3 regions of the Rhizobium sp. BK491 genome follow, and region 1 is predicted to be linked to each of the others. Evidence: riboswitches for the same ligand, from Rfam matches in the RefSeq annotation. Region 1 holds a riboswitch; each other region holds the start of a gene.
What was found. A riboswitch is a leader RNA that binds a small molecule or an ion and turns the genes downstream of it on or off. The one in region 1 is predicted to bind cobalamin.

Region 1 (3,992 bases):
GGCCCTGAAAGATAAACGTCCGGCCAGCGCACGCCGCTCATGGAGCCGAGCAGCCAGAACATGACGCCCCTCGCCTGCTCCGCATTGGCCGAGGTGGTGACGATATAGGAGGTGAGCGCGTTGAAAAGCTGCGAACCGGCGACGCCGCATAGAATGATGCGCTCACTCGTGCCGCCGACCCCGGCGGCAAGCAGGCCGACGAAAAGAAAGGCTGCAACCGCGCCGAGGAAGGCGCCGCCGGAAAGGCCTAGAATGCCGTAGCCAAGACCGAGGATCATGATGCAGACCGCCCCGGTGGAGGCGCCGGCGGAAATCCCGAGCACAAAGGGTTCGGCGAGCGGATTGCGCAGCAACGCCTGCAAGACCACCCCGCTCAAGGCAAGCGACGCACCGGTGCTTGCAGCAACGAGCGCGCGGCTCAGGCGATAGTCCCAGACGATCCCCTGATGGATCCGGCTGAGTTCGAAGCTCGTTCCGAACAACCGGTTCGAAACGGCCTTTACTGTGGTCGACAGCGGGATCGAAATCTCGCCGATCGATACGGCGAGGCTGATCATGAAGGTCAGAAGAATGACGGCAGCCATGGCGAGCGCCAAGAGCGCCCACCATGTCCTGCGTTTTGCGGCGAGACCCATATCTTACTGCGCCAGGCCGAAGGACTTGATGCCCTTGGCCAATACTTCAATGCCGTCGATGGTGCGGATGGTCGGGTTCATCGACTGCGCATCCATCATGACGAAACGCTTGTTCTTAACGGCGTCGAGCTGGCTGGTGACTGGATCTTTTTCGAGGAAATCGACTTTGACCTTCGGATCGTCGGCCGCATAGCGGCGGCGGTCCATGGTGGCTATGACGATCACGGCCGGGTTGGCCTGCGAAATGGTTTCCCAACCGACCATCGGCCATTCTTCTTCCGTCGTCACCACGTTTCTGGCGCCGAGCGTCTTCAGGATATAGGCCGGCGCGCTGTTCTTGCCGGCGATATAGGCATCGCCATTGACCTCCTTGCTGGAGAACCAGAACACGATCGGAAGATCCTTGGCCTTGGCAGCGGCAATCGAAGCGACTGCATCCGCCTCGCGCTTTTTCAGATCCGCGATCAGGGCATCGCCGCGATCCCTAACGTCGAAGATCTGCGAGAGCTCGGCGATTTCCTGATAGACCAGATCCATCGTGAAAAGCTCCTTCCGCACACCATCGCCGCCATCGGTATTGACCTTGGCGACACAATCGGTCGGAGCAACATAGGTATTGATCCTGAGTTCCGAAAATTGCTGGCGTGTGCCGACGGAACCCTGCGCGCCGACATGCCATTCGAATTCGGCAGCGACGAGATCCGGAGCCTTGCCAACGACGGATTCGAAGCTCGGATCGTTATCGGCGAGCCGCGGGATCTTGCCGTTGACTTCGGCATATTGCGGCAGAACCGGGCCGACCCAGACCGCCGTTCCGGCAATCTTGTCGGCAAGGCCGAGCGAAAAGAGGATTTCAGTCATGCCCTGGCCGAGCGAAACGATCTTGGCCGGAGCCTTTTCAAAAGTGACCTTCTGACCGCAATTATCGATGGTGAGAGGATATTGGGTGGCGGCAAAACCGGAGCCGGCAAAACCGGTCAGCCCAAGTGCAAATGCAATGGTCGTCAAAAAATGGCGCATAAACGATCTCGATAGGATTAAGGAAACGGGGCGGCGTCAGCGCGATCGCGCTGAGAAAGACGGCCGCCGGCTGCGGAGATCCCAATCAAGGCCGATAGGTGTCGGATAATGTCGAAGGCGCAGGTCAATCATTCTCTGTCCTTTCCGAGCATCCCCGCCCGGCTGATTGGATCGTGATCGACGGCAGGTCTCCTGGCTTGCGGATATCTGACGATCATCGGCCTTCCCGCAAGCATGCTTGCAGTGGCGCGGCTCAAAGCCTCAGGAAGGAACCAGCAGGCTGGTCATTCCCGGATGATCGGCAATCCGCTTACAGTTGCGGGGGCAGCCACGGTCTAGGTCCCGCTTGGGTCATCCTCACCGTGTTCCCTATTAATCCCCGCGGAGTCTTCCTTGGGGAACCGTCACGTCCAGTTATTCCGGACTGCCCCGTTCCGTCAAGGACGCTTGGATAGAAATGAGACAGAGCACGCCATGCCCATGGGAAGGAAAGGCGGCGGGCCTATGCGGCCTCTGCCAGTTCCACACGATTTCTCCCGCCCGCCTTCGCCCGATAAAGCGCCTTGTCGGCGGCCTCGAGCACATGTTTGAAATCCGTCGTCGGTTCGAGGGAGCAGGCGATGCCGATGCTGACCGTGACATGGACGGCCTCCTGCTCGAACATCAAGGTCGTATCCTCGATATCCTTGCGAATTTTCTCCGCAACGGCAGCCGCAGCCCGCGTATCGGTGTTGGGCAGCAGCACGACGATCTCCTCGCCGCCATAACGGGCGGCAATGTCGGTCTTGCGGACGGTTTGCCTGATGACATCGGCCAACCGCGCCAGAACGGTGTCACCGAAGGAATGGCCCCAGCTATCGTTGATCTTCTTGAAGTGATCGATATCGAGCATGATGATCGAGAAGGGGATACGCCGCATACCCGCTTCCTTGCTGCATCGATCGCCTTCGCGCTGCAGCACCCGGCGGTTGGGAAGCCTTGTCAGCGGATCGAGGCTCGCTTCATTCTCCAGCGCGCGCTGGATGCCAATGCGATATTGCTCCCGCTGCAAGAGATCCGACAACAGCATGACACCGAGGATATTGACGATCGTTACCGGAAGTGTTGCCGAGATAAGAAGGGCGCGCGCAACCGCCCACGGAAAAAGGAAAACAACCACAATGGATGAACAGGTCGCCAGACCGAACAGAGCCGATCGCCGCCATCCCGTGCCGGTCCATTGCCGCGGCAGCAGAGTGAGTACATAGCCGGCGATTGCAACGATTACGATGCCGGCCACGCCGACCACCGCGCCCATGCCGCCCACCATGTACCGAAACAGCGCCATCATCGCCGCAGCGACAATGGTTCCCAAAAGGCCGCCATAGATTGGCGTAAGGACAAGGAGGATCGACCGGCCATCCTGGATCACACCTGGCATCCATTGGATGGGATCGCCCATGGACAGGATGCCGACTAGCCCGAACAACAGCCCGACGGCCACGGATTTCAAAGCGCCGCGCTCGACGATACGGATGACCCAGGAATAGGCATAGACAATAATCGCCACCTGGCCGAGGACACGTATTAGCGAGATCAGATGTGTTTCGACTTCCATGGCGATTCCCAGTCTTCGCAACGCGCCGCGATAGATGAGCTGCGGCGGCATGGTCGAAGTCCTTACGAGATACCATGCGATCTCTAAAAATAGTTTATATGCCTCTCATCGATCGGCAGTGCGGCGGCATCGCGGCACGAATTGACGCATTGCGCTTGTGATGCGCCTGCCCTATGACTGAAACCTTATCCGCGAATGCGGTGGTGGGGACAAGCATGCGGAAGACGATTTCGCGAACATTTCAGTGGAGCGCGCGCATTCTTTGCGCCGTTGCGCTGTTGCTCATCGACTTCGCCCATCAACCGATCGTCGCAACCGCGGACGAAATATCCCCGATCGAGCTTGCCCAGTACCGGCTTCCGGATGGCTCCCTGCCCGTCCTTTGCATCACCTACAAGGATGCCGATGGCAAGGTGCACGGGAAAGCCTACGCACCCGGATGCGAGGCATGCCGGATTGCGTCCGCCGCGATGCTGCCTGCGCCTCCTACCGACATTTGTGAGCGCCTTGCCTCCCCGCGTGGAGAGACGGTCGTCGCAAGATCGGAGGCGTTCCACCGCCAGCTTTATCCGCCGAATACAGGCCCGAGAGCACCACCCCTCCCCGACATCGTTGGCTGAACCGGCATTGCGGCTTTCGTCGCGATGCCCACCGTCAACGCTGCCGCTTGCGCGACCATCACGTCGCGACATCTGAGGATTAGTGTTCACAGCTGCATCTTGCCGAACGAAGCAGGCCGA
Region 2 (3,992 bases), 310 kb from region 1:
TGGCATTGCACTGATCTGCGTCGTCGGCGTTTCAAGTTTCGTGGCGGTGCGCGTGCCTCGTCTGCGCAATGCCGGACTGACGGCCGCGATCGTCATGCTGACACATTCCGCCGCCGTTCCCGTCGAGATTTTCGTGATCGATCGCATCGCCGAAATTACCCTGGGCGGTGTCGTCGGCGTGCTCGCCAGCCTGTTCATCCTGCCGACGCGCTCGCGGACCATGGTTTTGGATCGCTTCGGGTCGGCACTCGATGTCATGGCGCAGATCTTGCGAAGGCTCGCAGCCGGCGTCGAAAAGGGGGAGCCGGTATCGGCCACCGAGGCAAATATCGCCCTGCGTCAGTCCTTGATGGCGACAGAAGCGCTTTTGAGCGACGCGCAGCGCGAGCGCGCCTTCTGGCTGACACGACAGGGAATTTCGGAGGCCATTCCCCGTTCGCTCTGGCGCATCCGCAACGACATGACCTATCTCAGCCACATCGTGGAAACACCTTTCCCGCCGGCGATTGTCGAAGCGATCGGGCCGCAGGCAGGCGGAATGCTGGAGGCACAGGCCCGCTTTGCGGAGGCATGCGGCCGGGCGTTGCGTGCCGGTGGTGAAATCGATCCGGATGTGCTTTCGGCAGGCGACGCGGCTTTCGACGCCGCGTTCAGCACTCTTCAGACTTCCGAGGCTGCCCAGTCGATGGGATTTAGCGAAACGGGCCGGTTGTTCGGTCTCGATTTCACATTGCGACGCATGCGCCAGAATTTTCTCGATCTCGCCGACCGCATCCGCGAAAGCAACGTCAATTGAAAGGCTCCAGCCTGTTTTTGGCCAGTCCCAAGTCTCTGCGTTGGGTGCGATGGTCGACATCCATCAACATGGAAATCCGATTGAGGCTGTCGAAGCAGTTGACGCAATTTTAACCGAGGATACTATATATAGTGTTCGAGGTTCTTCTGATTCGCAAGGATTGGAGGCTAAGATGGGAATCCGGTCGGCGAGCATGATGATTGCCAAGCCGGAGCTGCCCCCGCAACTGTGAGCGGCGAGCATTCGTTTGATGACGTCACTGGGGCCTTGTGTCTTGGGAAGGCAGGACGAATGTTATGACCCGCGAGCCAGGAGACCTGCCTTGAGCAACAACGTCCACGGGCGGGGTGTCCGACTGGCGAGCGATGGTTCATGCGGCAGGATCGCCGTCATCGCTTCCTTGAAGACCCCGCATGAATAACTTCGGGGTGAAGTCCATGTTATTGAGTATTCATAGTCGCCCGCGCGAATGACGGCCGCTGAAATGCGTCCGGCCGCCGGCTAGGCTTACCTCCACTTTTCACCCGCCGAGCGGGCATCATCCGATGCCCGAGCGATTTTCTGTGCCCATCCATACGAGGATACCTCATGAGCATTACCGTCTACAGCAAACCCGCCTGTGTCCAGTGCACGGCAACCACCCGCGCGCTTGATCGCCAAGGCATCGACTACACCATCGTCGACGTATCGACCGATGCCGCCGCCTATGAGCTGGTGCAAGGTCTCGGCTATCGTCAGGTTCCGGTTGTTGTCGCCGGTAAACTGCATTGGGCCGGCTTCCGTCCCGACATGATCAGCACCCTCGCTTAAGGATCCGGGCCGTGGGCGAGATCGTCTATTTCTCCAGCCGGTCGGAAAATACCCATCGCTTCGTTGTCAAGCTCGCATTGCCGGCTGCTCGTATCCCGCTTGCCGCGGGCGACGAGTTTCGTGCGACCTCGCCCTACGTCCTGATCGTCCCGACCTATTGCGGCGAAGGCGGCAAGGGGGCCGTGCCCAAGCAGGTGATCCGCTTCCTCAACGATGCGGGCAACCGTTCGAACATCCGCGGGGTCATCGCCGCGGGCAACAGCAACTTCGGCGCGACCTATGGGATCGCCGGCGACATCATCTCTGCCAGATGCCAGGTACCGTATCTCTATCGGTTCGAACTTCTGGGCACGGATGAGGATGTCGCCAATGTCAGACACGGATTGGAACGATTTTGGACACGCTAAGCTCTTCTTTGTCGCGGGATGCAGGCGAAAAAACGCAGAGCACTTTTCCTGCTCCCGCGAATGACCGCCCGGCAAAGGCCCCGGAGACGGCCTTGGATTATCACGCCCTGAACGCCATGCTGAACCTCTATGACGAGCACGGAAAAATCCAGCTCGACAAGGATCGCATGGCGGCGAAGCAATACTTCCTGCAGCACGTTAACCAGAACACGGTCTTTTTCCATAACCTTAGGGAAAAGCTCGATTATCTGGTGACGGAAGGTTATTATGAGCAGGAGGTGCTCGACCAATATTCCTTCAATTTCGTGCGCGATCTCTTCGATCACGCCTATGCGAAGAAGTTCCGTTTCCCGACTTTCCTCGGCGCCTTCAAATACTACACCAGCTACACGCTGAAGACCTTCGACGGAAAACGTTATCTCGAGCGTTATGAAGACCGCATCTGCATGGTCGCGCTGACGCTGGCGCAGGGCAGCGAGCAACTTGCCCGCGATCTGGTCGACGAGATCATCTCCGGCCGGTTCCAGCCGGCAACGCCGACCTTCCTCAATGCCGGCAAGAAGCAGCGCGGAGAGCTGGTCTCCTGCTTCCTGCTGCGTGTCGAAGACAATATGGAATCGATTGGCCGCGCCATTAACTCGGCTCTGCAGCTTTCGAAACGCGGCGGAGGCGTGGCGCTATCGCTCACCAACATCCGTGAGGCCGGTGCGCCGATCAAGCACATCGAGAACCAGTCGTCCGGCATCATTCCCGTCATGAAGCTGCTGGAAGATTCCTTCTCCTATGCCAACCAGCTTGGCGCGCGGCAGGGGGCGGGCGCCGTCTATCTGAACGCCCACCACCCGGACATCATGCGCTTCCTCGATACCAAGCGAGAAAATGCCGACGAGAAGATCCGCATCAAGACACTGTCGCTCGGCGTGGTCATTCCGGACATCACCTTCGAGCTCGCGAAGAACAACGAGGATATGTATCTCTTCTCGCCCTACGACGTGGAGCGCGTCTACGGCGTGCCGTTTACCGAAATCTCGGTGACGGAGAAGTATCGCGAGATGGTGGGCGACAGCCGCATCCGCAAGAAGAAGATCAAGGCGCGCGAATTCTTCCAGGTGATCGCCGAAATCCAGTTCGAGAGCGGCTACCCCTACATCATGTTCGAGGACACGGTGAACCGCGCCAATCCGGTTGCCGGCCGCATCACCATGAGCAATCTCTGCTCTGAAATCCTGCAGGTCAGCGAAGCCAGCGAATACAACGACGACCTCGCCTACAAGCATATGGGCAAGGACATCTCCTGCAATCTCGGCTCGCTCAACATTGCTGCCGCGATGGACAGCCCCGATTTCGGCAAGACGATCGAAATGTCGATCCGCGCGCTGACGGCTGTCTCCGACATGAGCCATATCTCCTCCGTACCGTCGATCGAGAAGGGCAATGACGAAAGCCATGCGATCGGCCTCGGCCAGATGAACCTGCACGGCTATCTCGCCCGCGAGCGCATTTTCTACGGTTCGGAAGAAGGCGTCGATTTCACCAATATCTATTTCTATACGGTGACCTACCACGCCATTCGCGGCTCGAACCTGCTTGCGGTCGAGCGAGGCCAGAGCTTCAAGGGCTTCGAGAATTCGAAATACGCCTCCGGCGAATATTTCGACAAATATACGAACCAGGAATGGAAGCCTGCGACCGAACGTGTCGCGGAGATCTTCGAAAAGGCCGGCATTGCCGTTCCGACCCAGGAAGATTGGCTGGAACTCAAGAAAGCCGTGATGGAAGGCGGGCTCTATAACCAGAACCTGCAGGCCGTGCCGCCGACGGGCTCGATCTCCTATATCAACCACTCGACCTCTTCGATCCACCCGATCGTCTCCAAGATCGAGATCCGCAAGGAAGGCAAGATCGGCCGCGTCTACTACCCGGCTGCCTTTATGACGAACGACAATCTCGATTACTACCAGGACGCCTACGAAATCGGT
Region 3 (3,992 bases), on a different contig from region 1:
ATGGGGTCGAAGATCGCATAGCGCTCGGCCATGGCGAGATCGCTCATATGGCAGATCAGCGGATTGAAGCGCGGCCGGCCCTTCGTCTCATAGATCCGGGTAATGGCGGCGGGATTAGTGGCATCGGCGGCAAGGCCGTAGACCGTCTCTGTCGGCAGCCCGATCGGCAGACCCTCGGCAAGGGTCGCCGTCGCCACTTCTATTGCCGTTTGCGGATGTTCGAGAATGTCTATGTGTCGTGCCATGGCCTGCCTGCTTGCAGTTCAGGCCGTTTCTATGCTCTTCGAGTTTTCGGATCAATCGTCAAAGCTGGCGAATGATGTCGCGGAGCTGCTCGTTGCGGGCGCCGAGGAGAAGAACATTGCGGATGGCGATCTGCGGATCGTGGGTGTGGAACAACACTCCGTTGCCTCTGACATCGCGGTTGATCGTCAGCTTCTTGTCTTCGGCTTCCTTGTCCGGATGGATGGCGACAGCGAAATACATCCGCGAATATTTGAGGCTGATGTCTTCGAAGAAGTTCGCTTCCTGGCCGATCCGGGCAAAGAAATTGGCGATATAGAAAGCCCAGTTCACGTCCTCATAATGCGCGAACTGCGTCCGCGCCGCGGTAACGTGGCAATAGCCGAGATGCGGCGTGTCCTTCAGCGTGTGATGAAAGATGAGCTTCGGAAAGCGGATGGACCTATGGAAATTGTTGAGCCGGTCATGGGTCTTCTCGCCGGCGTCCCTGAGCTTCAGCGCCGTGCGTTCGGCCACCTGTTCGTGGGTGAGGTATTCCCGCTCTTCCGCCAGCCAATGCGGCCTGTTGCGGTTGATACGGCCGGTACGCAGGAATTCGGTATACCCCGTCGATATCGGCTGTGCCGGTTCGGGCTCGGCGGGCTTCCCAGCGTCGAAATATCTGAGTTTGGCCATGCCGGATCTCGCTATAAAACTCTTTGGTGACATGATGAACCACGAAGCTTGAGCCGAGCTTGATCGTGCCGGATTGAAGGCGCCCCGATAGCGGCTCCGTTGGCGCTTTCTGCCGCCCAATTATTCCCCTGATTACCCGCCATTCGCTGACCTGTCGCAATCAGGATAAAGCGTCATTGGCGGAATGGATATGCGATGCTTTGACCATCTCCGATGCAAGCGCCCAAGTAATTGAATTGCCTGTCAATATTCTCACGCCATACAACCGTCCTATCGTCCGGTTTTACCTGTCGTCAAATTCGAAGCCGATGTCGCATTGCAGCGCAGCGGCAGACGCGGCCGAGAGCTATGATGATATCAATCTCAAGGTGCCGCCTGCTAGGGAGACGGAGAATTGGGAAGCCGGTCAAAATCCGGCGCTGCCCCCGCAACGGTGGTGGAGTGAGGCATGGCGGATAAAGCCACTGGGCCGATTGGTCTGGGAAGGTGCCATGGGGTCCTGGCAACAGGGCCGCTCCAGAGCCCGGAAACCAGCCTTGGGCACATATGGTTTACTGACCGCGGCGGGCGGTCGGGGGATTGCTTTCGGCCGTTCCCAACGGCCTTGCATGTCCTCTGCTCGTCTTCCGGTATTGCGCAAGGATAGGCAAATGGATATCGGCAGCAAAGTTCTGCGGCAACTGAAGAACCACCGGACGGGTTTCAGCCTGGAGCAACCCTTCTACACTGATCCGGAATACTTCAAGCTCGACATGGAGACGATCTACTATCGCGACTGGCTGTTCATCGGCCATGATTGCGAAGTGCCGCGTGCGGGCAATTACTTCACCGTTCAGATCGGTGATTATCCCGTCGTCATCGTCCGTGGCCGCGATCAGGTCATCCGCGCCTTCCACAATAGCTGCCGCCACCGCGGCTCGCGCGTCTGCACGACCGAGCGCGGATCGTCGGCAAAGCTCGTCTGCCCGTATCACCAGTGGACTTACGAACTCGACGGCTCGCTGCTCTTTGCCCGACAGATGGCAGAGGATTTCGATAAGAGCCAGTATTCGCTGAAGCCGGTTCACTGCGAAAGTGTCGGCGGCTACATCTTCATCTGCCTCGCGCAGAACGCTCCCGATTTCGCACCGGTTCGCGCCACGATCGAGCCCTACATGGCCCCGCATCGTATCAGCGAAGCCAAGGTCGCCTTCCAGAGCACCATTATCGAGAAGGGCAACTGGAAGCTCGTCTGGGAAAATAACCGCGAGTGTTATCATTGCGCGGCCAATCACCCCGAACTGTGCCGCACCTTCCCGGAAGCGCCGACCGTGACGGGAGTACAGGGCGCGATGAACGATCCCGTCATCACCGAGCACTGGGCGCGCTGCGAAGCCGCGGGTCTGCCGAGCGAATTCAAGATCTCTCCTGACGGACAGTTCCGCACCGCTCGCATGCCACTGATCGAAGGCGCCGAAAGCTACACCATGTCCGGCCAGAATGCCGTCAGGCGGCCGCTCTCGCCCGACGTGACGATCAACGGCATCGGCACCATGCTGCTCTTCCACTATCCGACGACATGGAACCACATGCTCGGCGACCACGCGATTTCCTTCCGTGTCCTGCCGATCAGCGCCGAGGAAACCGCCGTCACCACGAAGTGGCTCGTTCACAAGGATGCGGTCGAAGGCGTCGACTACAATCTCGAGGAATTGACGCACGTCTGGACCGAAACCAACGATCAGGACCGCCGCATCGTCGAGGAAAATGCCTTCGGCATCCGCTCGCCTGCCTATGAGCCCGGTCCCTATTCGGAAATCCATGAAGGCGGCGTCATGCAGTTCGTCGAATGGTACACGACTTTCATGATCAACCGGCTGCAAGGCGACCAGGCCAAGCTGTCGGCAGTTGCCTGAGCATGAACATGGCCGTCTCCCTTCCGCATCGCCATCTCGACCAAATGCAGCCTTGGAGCGACAGGCAGCATCTGCTCGAATGTCTCTCAGTCACGCCCGAAGCGCCCGATGTGATGACCTTCACCTTCGGGTCCGACAAGGACAACTGGTTCCGCTATCTGCCGGGCCAGTTCGTGACGCTGGAGCTGCCGGCGGCTCCGGAGCCGGTCATGCGCACCTATACGCTGTCGTCCACGCCGTCACGGCCCTTCTCGGTCGCCGTGACGGTGAAGGCGCAGAAAGATAGCATCGGCACGCGCTGGATGTTCGAGAACCTGAAGCCGGGCATGCGCATCAAGGCTTTCGGCCCGCTCGGCGATTTCAGCCACATCCGTCATCCGGGCGAGAAATATCTCTTCGTCTCGGCCGGCTCCGGCATCACGCCGATGATGTCGATGACGCGGTATATGTCGGACATAGCACCACTGTCTGACATTACTTTCGTCAATTGCTCGCGCAGCCCGACGGACATCATCTTCCGCTCCGAGCTCGAATATCTCGCCCGCTTCATGCCGAACCTCGATCTCGGCTTCATCGTCGAAGGCTGCGGCCGCACCGATCTCTGGTCGGGGCTGAAGGGCCGCATCGACAAGGCGAAGATCGGCCTGCTGGCGCCCGATTTCATGGATCGCACCATCTTCTGCTGCGGCCCGGAAGTCTTCATGGATGCCGTGCGCTCGATGCTCGAAGCGCATGGCTTCGACATGTCACGCTACCATCAGGAAAGCTTCCAGCCAGCGAATGCGGCGACACCGCTTGCGGAAGTCTCTGACGATGCTTCCGGCGAGGCGGCGACCACGATCCGCTTCACGATGGCGGGCAAGGATGTGGCCTGTGCGGCGGGCCAGACCGTGCTTCAGGCGGCGCGGGGCGCCGGCGTGCGCATCGGTGCAGCCTGCGAATCCGGCCTCTGCGGCACATGCCGGGTCATGAAGCTTTCGGGCGAAGTCGAGATGAGCCACAATGGCGGCATCCTCGATGATGAGATCGACGAGGGTTACATCCTCGCCTGCTGCTCGCGCCCGAAGACGGATGTGCAGATCGAGGCCTAGAGCCGGATGATTTTAGGTCTATTCGACCTAAAATCTGAATCCGCTCTAGCATCAAAGAAGTAGAGCGTGATGTCGTCCGGAAACCGCC

Region 2: it holds a riboswitch for cobalamin, as region 1 does, so the genes downstream of both, nrdH (glutaredoxin-like protein NrdH) here and FHX05_RS15965 (ABC transporter substrate-binding protein) in region 1, are expected to answer to the same signal.
Region 3: it holds a riboswitch for cobalamin, as region 1 does, so the genes downstream of both, FHX05_RS11435 (aromatic ring-hydroxylating dioxygenase subunit alpha) here and FHX05_RS15965 (ABC transporter substrate-binding protein) in region 1, are expected to answer to the same signal.

What each region holds. Positions count from the first base shown of each region.
Region 1 covers NZ_JACIAR010000003.1:340,386-344,377, reverse strand. Annotated here, with positions in the region: gene FHX05_RS15970 (iron chelate uptake ABC transporter family permease subunit) at 1-635, opposite strand, end outside; gene FHX05_RS15965 (ABC transporter substrate-binding protein) at 639-1,655, opposite strand; cobalamin riboswitch at 1,820-2,076, opposite strand; gene FHX05_RS15960 (diguanylate cyclase) at 2,158-3,303, opposite strand; gene FHX05_RS15955 (hypothetical protein) at 3,468-3,872, shown strand.
Region 2 covers NZ_JACIAR010000003.1:653,684-657,675, forward strand. Annotated here, with positions in the region: gene FHX05_RS17460 (FUSC family protein) at 1-796, shown strand, start outside; cobalamin riboswitch at 918-1,136, shown strand; gene nrdH (glutaredoxin-like protein NrdH) at 1,385-1,606, shown strand; gene nrdI (class Ib ribonucleoside-diphosphate reductase assembly flavoprotein NrdI) at 1,618-2,013, shown strand; gene nrdE (class 1b ribonucleoside-diphosphate reductase subunit alpha) at 2,001-3,992, shown strand, end outside.
Region 3 covers NZ_JACIAR010000002.1:736,330-740,321, forward strand. Annotated here, with positions in the region: gene FHX05_RS11425 (L-threonylcarbamoyladenylate synthase) at 1-245, opposite strand, end outside; gene FHX05_RS11430 (DUF6656 family protein) at 304-918, opposite strand; cobalamin riboswitch at 1,268-1,472, shown strand; gene FHX05_RS11435 (aromatic ring-hydroxylating dioxygenase subunit alpha) at 1,569-2,813, shown strand; gene FHX05_RS11440 (hybrid-cluster NAD(P)-dependent oxidoreductase) at 2,816-3,904, shown strand.